3 regions of the Hymenobacter cellulosivorans genome follow, and region 1 is predicted to be linked to each of the others. Evidence: riboswitches for the same ligand, from Rfam matches in the RefSeq annotation. Region 1 holds a riboswitch; each other region holds the start of a gene.
The links. Region 1 has a riboswitch for S-adenosylmethionine ahead of MUN80_RS09720 (phosphoadenylyl-sulfate reductase). Riboswitches for the same ligand answer to the same signal wherever they lie in the genome.
Positions count from the first base shown of each region.

Region 2: linked by a shared signal. The riboswitch ahead of MUN80_RS15005 (amino acid permease) and the one ahead of MUN80_RS09720 (phosphoadenylyl-sulfate reductase) in region 1 are both predicted to bind S-adenosylmethionine.
Region 3: linked by a shared signal. The riboswitch ahead of MUN80_RS01590 (O-acetylhomoserine aminocarboxypropyltransferase/cysteine synthase family protein) and the one ahead of MUN80_RS09720 (phosphoadenylyl-sulfate reductase) in region 1 are both predicted to bind S-adenosylmethionine.

Region 1 covers NZ_CP095049.1:2,299,871-2,303,139, forward strand. The annotation lists gene cysD (sulfate adenylyltransferase subunit CysD) at 1-692, opposite strand, end outside; gene MUN80_RS09720 (phosphoadenylyl-sulfate reductase) at 758-1,519, opposite strand; SAM riboswitch class I at 1,801-1,891, opposite strand; gene pbpC (penicillin-binding protein 1C) at 2,240-3,269, opposite strand, start outside.
Region 2 covers NZ_CP095049.1:3,532,913-3,536,181, reverse strand. The annotation lists gene MUN80_RS15010 (lipopolysaccharide biosynthesis protein) at 1-346, shown strand, start outside; gene MUN80_RS15005 (amino acid permease) at 697-2,145, opposite strand; SAM riboswitch class I at 2,462-2,555, opposite strand; gene MUN80_RS15000 (TIGR02117 family protein) at 3,041-3,269, shown strand, end outside.
Region 3 covers NZ_CP095049.1:347,330-350,598, reverse strand. The annotation lists gene MUN80_RS01595 (homoserine O-acetyltransferase family protein) at 1-48, opposite strand, end outside; gene MUN80_RS01590 (O-acetylhomoserine aminocarboxypropyltransferase/cysteine synthase family protein) at 313-1,698, opposite strand; SAM riboswitch class I at 2,081-2,193, opposite strand; gene MUN80_RS01585 (LysM peptidoglycan-binding domain-containing protein) at 2,371-2,679, opposite strand; gene MUN80_RS01580 (hypothetical protein) at 2,906-3,269, shown strand, end outside.

The sequences.
Region 1 (3,269 bases):
AGGTGCTCGTTGAGGCCGAGCAGCTGCCCGCTGGGCAGCACCACACAGGTGCGCGGGTGGCCGAAGTAGATGCTGGGCAGGGCAATGTTTTCGCGCTGAATGTAGCGCCACACGTCCAGCTCGGTCCAGTTGGAAATCGGGAACACGCGCACGTTTTCGCCGCGCTGAATCCGGCCGTTGTACACGTTCCAAAGCTCGGGGCGCTGGCGCTTGGGGTCCCACTGGCCGAACTCGTCGCGCACCGAGAAGATGCGCTCCTTGGCCCGGGCCTTTTCCTCGTCGCGCCGGGCCCCGCCAATGCAGGCATCAAACTGGAATTCCTCGATGGTTTCGAGCAGGGTGTAGGTTTGCAGCGGGTTGCGGCTGGGAAACTTGCCGCCCGGCTCGCGTAGGCGCTGCCGCTTGATGGTGTCTTCCACGCTACGTACGATGAGCTTTTCGCCCAATTGAGCCGCCAGCTCGTCGCGGAACTGGAGTACTTCGGGAAAGTTGTGGCCGGTATCCACGTGCACCAGCGGGAAGGGAAAGCGGCCGGGACGAAAGGCCTTTTCGGCCAGGCGCGTTAGCACAATCGAGTCTTTGCCCCCCGAAAACAGTAGGGCCGGGCGCTCAAACTGGCCCGCAACTTCCCGCAGAATATGAATGGCTTCGGCTTCCAGCCGGTCGAGGTAATCGAAGTGAGGGGTACTCATGCTCAGGTAAATCTTAAGTGCCGCGGCAGGCCCGATTGCCCGCTGATGTATAAATTGGATGCTGCTTACAGAGTCGAAGCGTTGACGGGCTCCACCACCGGGTCGGGGCCGTTGTGGGTGCTGTGCAGGCCACATTCCTTGGCCGATTGGTCTTCCCACCACCAGCGTCCGGCCCGGAAATCCTCGCCAGCTTTGATAGCCCGGGTGCAGGGCGCGCAGCCGATACTCACGAAGCCTTGCTGGTGCAGCGGGTTAAAGGGGATGCTGTGGGCATGCACAAAGTCCCAGCACTGCTCGAAAGTCCAGTCGAAAAGCGGATGAAACTTGATGAGCTGGTGGCCCGCGTCCCACTCCACCGCGTGCATATCCTGGCGGTTGGCCGACTGCTCGGCCCGGATGCCCGTAAACCAGGCCTGCTGCCCCAGCAAGGCCCGGCGCAGGGGCTCTACCTTCCGGATACCGCAGCATTCCTTGCGGTTTCCCACGCTTTCGTAGAAGCTGTTTGGGCCTTTTTCGAGCAAAAGCTGTTCGACGGCCGACTGCTGCGGAAAGTAAGGCTCAATGGATTTGCCGTAGCGCAGCAAGGTTTTATTCCAGGTGGAGTAGGTCTCCTGGAAGTTGCGGGCCGTATCCAGCGTGAAAACCTTGATAGGCAGGTTATGCTCGAAAATCAGGTGGGTAATAATCTGGTCTTCAAGGCCGAAGGAAGTCGAGAAAATGGCGGTGCCGGGAAACTGGGCGGCTACTTCCGCGAGTATTTCCGCGGCGGAAAGCCCGGCGAGCTGTTGGCGCAGGCGCGTAACCAGCGCCTCAGAGGCTACTTGCATGTTTCGAAGAGGATGTGGTTTTTCCGGGAGGAAAAGCCGGCGGCGTGGAGAGCCTGGGCGCAGCGGAGTTGTGCGAAATCAGGCAGACTATCCTGCGGTAGTCGGGAAAGGGTGGTGCGAAGTCAGCTTAGCGGGCTGAACGTCGGCACGGGCAGGAAGAAAAAGGGGGCGTGACCTGCTAGCAACACCGACAGCACATCATGCCACAACATCCAGGCTGTAGAGCAGCGGAGGTGGGAGAGAGTGTGCGGGCGTTGGACAAGGTTTTCACGACGTTGTTGTTTTTATATGGTCAGGACTTGGCACCGTTCCGCATTTGCGGTGGTTGCCGGCGCTTCGTCGAGCCTGTCTCTCCACGCCTCTGTATAAAAACAATCCTTTGATGGGTAAAGAATTGACTCTGCAAAGGTAATAGCAGGAGTTTTATAATTGCAAGTTATAGTGAAAGGAAGTAATAATGTTTGTGTGAATTGCTATGCATCAATTTGTATACTAGAACGTTGAATAGCGAAAGCAGGGGATAGTGCTATAAACTTACATTATAACTTTAGGTAATAATGCGAATGCCATTCGGCTATGATTTTTGACTGGTTTTATGTGTTTAAATAGGGATAGGGCCATATTCGGCATCGGTTGGTAGACTGACACACTGCCAAAAAGTAGGTGGGGCAGAATTGTCAACCGACAAGAAAGTCTGCTGCCGGATGTGTGGCTGGAGCGCTACAGCTCATTCACCACAATCTGAATATTAGTGTTGCGGCCGTGGTCATCGGCGCAGGAAATTTTCAGTACGCCGGCTGACGGCCGGAAAAACACCCGCTCGGTAGCCGCCGCCGTACGCAAAAATTGGTCGTTGATGTACCACGACACCTGGCGCACCTCGTTGTCGGTGGCGCAGCTGAGCAAGAGTTGCTGCTGCTCACCTTTGTTAAGTACGTACTCGGTATTGGCCAGGGGCGAAGTGATGCTGGGCGCCTTTTCCCGGCCCCCGCGCACAAGCTGGCAGCCGGGATTGTGGGGTGGCAGGCGGCGGTAAGGAATACCCTGGGCTTCTTTAAACGCCGCTACTTCGGGCAGCAGATTCGGGTATAACTCACGCCGGAAGCCAGCCGCCGGCGCGCAGGCCCGGCAGTAAGTGTATTGGCCATCGGCGGAGAGCAGCACCTCTTTCTGATGCTGGCAGCGCAGGCTAGCCGACACGCCCGGTAGGAAGTAGTCGATAATTTGGTTGGGGCAATTCTCGCCGGGCGGGCGGCCGGTTTCGGCGCATACTAGCCGGAAGTCGAGGCTGGCCGGGGGCTGAAACCAGTTGTTGGGTGAATTGTAGGCCACAGCGTTGAACAGGTCGAAGAGTAGGGGCGTGGCAATATCGGAGCCCGTAAGGGCCGGGCTGCCCTGCCCGCTGAAGTTGCCGACCCACACCCCGATGGTGTACTCTTTATTATAGCCAATGCTCCAGGCGTCGCGGCGGCCGTAGCTGGTGCCGGTTTTCCAGGCAATTTTGGGCAGCCGGACGCTGGTTTCGTAACCCACGGGCAAGTCGGGGCGGGTGAGCTGGGCCAGAATATCGGTAATGAGGAAGGCCGATGCTTCTGAGAAAAGGGCCGTGCCGGGCGTGGTTTTTACCGGAGCAGCGGGCGGCTGAATCCACTGCACGGGCGCGTACTGGCCGCCGTTGGCCAAGGTCACGTAGAGGTTGGTCAGCTCTTCCAGTGTAGCCCCGCAGCCGCCCAGAATGGTGCTCAGGCCC
Region 2 (3,269 bases), 1.2 Mb from region 1:
GTTGGCCGGCATCACCATCCTGCTCAACCGCCTGCTGATTCCGCGCCTGGGCATTACGGGCTCGGCCCTGGCCACACTCTTTGCCATTGTGAGCATCAACACGGTCCGCACCTGGTTTGTGTGGTACAGCTACCGGCTCCAACCCTTTACCTGGCGCATTCCGGTGGTGCTGGCCGTGGCGGCCGGCAGCGGCCTGCTGGTGTGGCTGCTGCCCACCTTGCCCTCCAAGCTGCTCACCATGCTGCTGCGGGGCTCGGTCCTGACGGGGCTCTACGGCGGGGCCTTGCTCGGGCTGGGCTTGGTGCCCGAAGCCCAGCCGTTGCTCCGAAAGCTGCTGCGCAAATAAGCTGTACCGCGAAGTTCCACTTCGCGAGGCGTAGGCGCCGTCAGCACGACGGTCGTTCAACGTCTCGCGAAGTAAAACTTCGCGGTACATCCAAACCTTCTTCACCGATGAAGAGGCCCCACCACGACCCTGGGAGGCACCCTTCACCAGTGAAGAAGGCTTCCCAAGGCCGTGGCAGACAGCCTGCACCGGTGAAGAGCCACTAAAAAGGCCTTGGGAGGCGTTCCGCACGCGTGCAGAATGCCTCCCAAGGCCTTAAAAACAGTTTTGCACGCGTGCGGAATGCCTGCCGAGCCCTTGACCAGCGCTCCGCACGCGTGCGAGGTGCCCACCAAGCCGCTAGGATACGCCTACCCTTGGCCCTGCTCCTGGCCCAGCTTGCTGTGCTTCTTACCGTAGCCGTAGTAGATGGCCAGGCCGATGGCCAGCCACACGAAGAGCCGCAACCAGGTGTCGAGGGGCAGCGAAATCATCATCAGCACGCAGGTCAGAATGCCCAGGATAGGCACCACCGGCACCCAGGGCGTGCGGAAGCCGCGCGGAGCGTTGGGTTCTTTTTTGCGCATAATCAGCACGCCCAGGCACACCATCACGAAAGCCAGTAGGGTCCCGATACTGGTCATTTCGCCCACCACGGAGATGGGCACGAAGCCGGCAAACAGGCTGATAAAGGCCCCCAGCAGCAGGTTGGACTTGTGCGGGGTGCTGAATGTGGGGTGTACCTCGGCAAAGACTTTGGGTAGGAGCCCGTCCTTGGACATGGAGAAGAACACCCGGCTCTGCCCCATCAAATCGACCAGGATAACAGAGGTATAGCCGATGAGAATGGCGATGATAATGGCCGAGGACAACCAGCCGTAGGGCGTCTTTTCGATGGCAATAGCCACTGGGGCGGCGCTGTTTTTAAATTCGGTATAGTTGGCCACGCCCGTCAGCACGTGCCCGAAGAGAATGAAGAGCACGGTGCATACCAGCAAGGACCCGATAATGCCGATGGGCATGTTGCGCTGCGGGTTCTTGGTTTCCTGGGCCATCGTGGCCACGATATCGAAGCCGATAAAGACGAAGAACACGACCCCGGCCCCGCGCAGGATGCCGCTCCAGCCAAACTCGCCGAACGTGCCCGTGTTCTGGGGGATGTAGGGTTGGTAGTTGGCGGGGTCAATGTATTGCCAGCCCAAGGCAATGAACACCAGCACGACGGCCACCTTCAAAGTCACGACCAGGGCATTGAACCAGGCCGAGCCCGAGGTACCCCGGATGATGATGGCCGTAATAGCCAGCACGATGAGCATGGCCGGGATGTTGACCAGGCCCGTGACGGTGCCGCCATCGGCCAGCTTGGCCGTTTCGAAGGGCGACATCACCAGTTGGGGCGGAATGTGCAGGTTGAACTTGTCGAGCACCTTGACCAGGTACTGCGACCAGCTGATGGCCACCGTGGCGGCTCCCACCGAGTACTCCAGAATCAAATCCCAGCCGATAATCCAGGCAAACAGCTCGCCCATCGTAGCGTAGGAATAGGTGTAGGCCGAGCCGGCAACGGGCACCATGGAGGCAAACTCGGCGTAGCACAAGGCCGAAAAGGCGCAGCCCACGGCGGCTACCAGAAAAGACAAGGTGACGGCCGGGCCGGCGTTGTTGGCGGCGGCAATGCCGGTGAGCGAGAACAAGCCCGCCCCGATAATAACTCCGATGCCGATGGCCACCAGGCTAAAGCCGCCCAGGCTGCGCTTGAGGGTACCGGCTCCCGTTTCGGCCGCCTCGATGCGAAGCAGCTCCAGTGATTTTTTAAGCATAAAAAGAGGTAGGAACGCGCCGCAGCCCGCTCAGAGGTGAAGAAGGTTCCGGCTGCGGCCCAGCCGCTGCTGCAACAACGGCCGGCCCGCGCAACGGCGCAGAGCCCGGCCACAACCGGAGATAGAAAAGATTACGAGGCAATGGCTCCGCAGACGCGGGAGCCGGGCGGCACGGGGGCCGCAGGGGCTAGTGCCCGGCGCTTCAGCAACAGCAACAACACCCGTGCTTGCCGGCTACAGTCACCAGGGACGCAGCAGATACGGCGGCAACACAAACAGCAACGGGCAGGCGGGGGAAGCAATCCACGGCAACTTGTTTTTATATGGGCAGGAATTGGCACCGTTCCGCCAGGGGGCGGGGGGTTGCCGGCGCTTCGCGGAGCCTGTCTCTCAGCGCCTCTGTATAAAAACAATCCTTTGGGCAGAAAGAATTGATGGCGCAAAGGTAGCGCGGCCCGGGCCGGATTTGCAACCGGGCCGCTAAATTCACCACCGGAAGGCGTGCCAGGCAGTCCGCCTGGGCAGCCACCGCGGCCGGGAACCCATTGGGAGTGGGCCGGGAGCAATAAAAACGTCATGTCGAGCGAAGCGAGACATCTCACGTGCAAAGGCAATTGTATTACTATTGCAACGGCAGCACGCGCGGTTCCTCCCTGCACTCGGAAGGACGTTCCCTTGTTTCAACCAAGCCCCCGCTGCGTTACCTGCCCTAGCCGGCCCGCTCCTGCCGCAGCTTAACCTAATGCGGGCAAAAGCAGTAGGTGTCGGTACGGTTTCGGCGCCTGGGCGCTGGTTAGCCGTTTTGCTTGTCTTCCTCGTTCATCCTCACCGGCCGGGCGGCGGCTTTTTACACTGCCAGCTGCTTACAGCTACCGCCCCGGCCCTTCTGCACCCTATGCACCCCGGAGTAAAAACCGCCCTGAAAATAACCGGCTACACCCTTGGCTCCCTCGTGGCCGTGGCCGGCCTCTACGTCGCCTCCTCGTTTGCCTTGTCCCGCATTCCGGTCAACGCCCAGGACCAGGACCCGGCCGAAGACGTGGACATCTACATCCTCTCCAACGGCGTGCACACCGACATTGTGACGCCGGTGCGCACCCGCTACATCGACTGGACCACGCTGG
Region 3 (3,269 bases), 2.0 Mb from region 1:
TTCGAGCACGAGTCCCGCCGGAAGGTTCAAAAGCCGAGGCTGATTCATGAGGCAATAGGTCGGGTTGGGCAGCCCGCTGGTAAGCGGCGGGCTTTAATATCAATGCAATAGCGCGCGGGCTGAGCCGGCTGGTCCGTCTTGCATCAGTCCCACCCAATGAAGGTTTTGGTGGACCTCTGCCGGCTCAACCCGGGCTATTGCGGAATGGTCAGGATGATTCCTCTCTCACAACTCCTCATCCTGCCATTCACGGCGCTGCCGTAGCCGGAGCAGACGGGCCACTCTCATTGCCCGCCAAGTCTCCTCTCTACTTTAGACCTCCAGCGGGGCAGCGTGTTCTACTTCGGGCTGCACCACGGCGTCTTCCTCGTCGTCGGAAGTCGTGGGGGCAGCGTTGCGCACGGCGTCGAAGGCCTGGGCCAAGTCTGCGCGGATGTCTTCGAAATGTTCAATACCTACCGACAGGCGCAGCGAAGTGGGCGTCACGCCGGCAGCGCGCTGCTCTTCCTCCGAAAGCTGCTGGTGGGTGGTAGCCGAGGGTTGAATAATCAGCGTCTTGGCGTCGCCCACGTTGGCCAGGTGGCTCACTAGCTTTAGGTTGTCGATAAACTGGGTGGCCGTTTCCTTGCTGCCTTTGATGCTGAAAGTCAGTACGCCGCCGTAGCCGCGCTTCAGGTATTTCTGGGCCAAGGCGTGGTAGGGGCTGCTCTTTAGGCCCGGATAATTCACACTCTCCACCTGCGGGTGCTGCTCCAGCCAGGTGGCAATGCGCAGGGCGTTTTCCACGGTGCGGTCGACGCGCAAACTCAGGGTTTCGAGGCCGATGAGCAGCTGCCAGGAGTTGAAGGGGCTGATGGCCGGACCGAAGTCGCGCAGGCCTTCCACACGGGCCCGGATGATGAAGGCAATGTTGCCAAACGGCCCATTCTTGCCGAACACGTCGTTGAATACCAAGCCGTGGTAGCCTTCCGAGGGCTCGGTGAACTGCGGAAACTTGCCGTTGCCGAAGTCGTACTTGCCGCCGTCCACAATCACGCCGCCGATGCTGGTGCCGTGCCCGCCAATCCACTTCGTGGCCGATTCTACCACAATGTGGGCGCCGTGCTCCAGGGGCCGGAACAGGTAGCCGCCCGCCCCGAAGGTATTGTCGACAACCAGCGGCAGGTCGTGCTTTTCGGCAATGGCCGCAATCCGCTCAAAGTCCGGAATGCTGAAGCTCGGGTTGCCGATGGTTTCGAGGTAAATAGCCTTGGTGCTCTCGTCAATCAGCTGCTCAAACGAAGCCGGGTTGTCGCCGTCGGCAAAGCGCACTTCGATGCCCAGGCGCTTGAAAGCCACTTTAAACTGGTTGTACGTGCCGCCATAGAGGTGGGAGCTGCTTACAAAATTGTCGCCGGCCTGCAGGATGTTGTTCAGGGCAATAAACTGTGCCGCCTGCCCCGAGCCCGTGGCTAGGGCCGCTACTCCGCCTTCCAACGCCGCTACGCGCTGCTCAAACACGTCGGTGGTGGGGTTCATCAGCCGGGTGTAGATGTTGCCAAACTCCTTCAGCGCAAACAGGTTGGCCCCGTGCTCGGCGTTCTTGAAAACATAGGAAGTCGTTTGGTAAAGCGGTACGGCGCGGGCTCCGGTTACGGGGTCGGGCTGCTGGCCGGCGTGAAGTTGCAGGGTCTCGAATTGCAGGGCTTGCGTGGACATGATACGGCTGAGTTAAGAAGTCTTTGAAATGAAGTTTCAGATTGTCAGCTGGTTGGAGTCATGGCGACGGCAACCAGGAAGGCATCCGGAGCCCCAAAAGGCTGCAGCGGAGCCCGGCCAGACCCTGCGCCGAAGTGCACCAGCAAGTGGCCGCACACGGTGGGAAAGCCAGAAAAAAGGAGAAAGGGGAGAAGCTAGGCGCTCAGTGGGCTAGCAACAGCAACAACACGTGGACCAACTGCACATTCGCATTCGTGCGGCCAGCCGGGGCGAAAACCCAGCGGCGAAAACGCGCAAACCCATCGGCGAGGCAGCGGGCACAGAGGCGGCTGCAGCGGATGGGGAGATGAAAGCGGAAGCGGGGTTGTTTTCCATGGTACTCGACTTATAGCTCCCGCGGGCCTTACGCCGGGCGGGCAGGAATTGGCACCTTTCATCAGATGAAGGTTGCCAGCGGGTCAGGGAGCCTGTTCTCTCGCCGCTTCTGTATAAATTCTTTCAAACTGTCCCATCGTTCTGGGAGAGTACCGGGTTGGTGACTGCAAATGTACAGATGGAATTGAGAAGACCAAATTCTGCGAAAAGTTTTTTTGCTTTTCCAAAAAAGCAGGCAGAAAAAAACGCCGCCCGAAGCTCGGGCGGCGTTTCCAACCTTTTTCTGCAAAAAAGGACCTAAAGGGTAGGTAACGTAAGCTGCTGACCCACTTCGATATGGTCGGGGTTAGCGCCAATAATAGCTTTGTTTGCTTCGTAAATCTGGTGCCACTTCGAGGCGTCACCGTAGTGGTTTTTGGCAATCTTGGAGAGTGAATCTCCACTTACCACAGTGTAAGAGTCGCCTTTTGCGGCGGCGGGTTGCGCCGTGGGGTTGGCAGCGGCATTATTATTTCCGAAAAAATCGGTGCCACCGGCGGCGGGCTTGGCGGCGGGTTGAACCGGTTTTTCTTCGCCTTTATTGCTGAGGAAATCGAACAGTCCCATGAGTATGTGTCGGTTAAGGTGAGGGGAGAGTGGCAGTACCGCATGTGCCTGACGGCCACGGTATCAGGGGCTATTACGCCCCGGGGTTGAAATTGGTTGTGGCCGCCTAAGCCCAGCCGTGCTAGGCTTAACTCTTTAGCTTCTGCCCCGTAAGAACCGCAACGCTAGCCGCTATTTGGGCGGCGGCGGGTTGTTTTTGTCCTTCCCCAAAACCCTTTCTTTCCTCATGAAAACTCTCCCCACTTCCTTTCGCTTACTCGCCAGCCTGCTGACGCTGGCCGTTCTGTTCCTGTCTGCCTGCGGTAGCAAGGAAGGTAAAGTTGAAGGCGTAAATATGCTCTACGGTACGGAGAGCAAGGTCTGGAAAACTGACAAAGAGCTCAGCGCCGGCGGCGAGAAAGTGAAACAGACCGACGCCCAGGAAGACGAGCGGCTTACGTTCTTCGCCAACGGTCAGTACAACATGACTTCACCCGCCGGGGCCGTCAATGGTAAGTACACCTTCGACCAGCCCGGTAAGAAAATTATGCTGACCCCCGATGGCGCTGCTACCAGCAACAGCTTTGATGTGGTAACGCTGACCGACGACA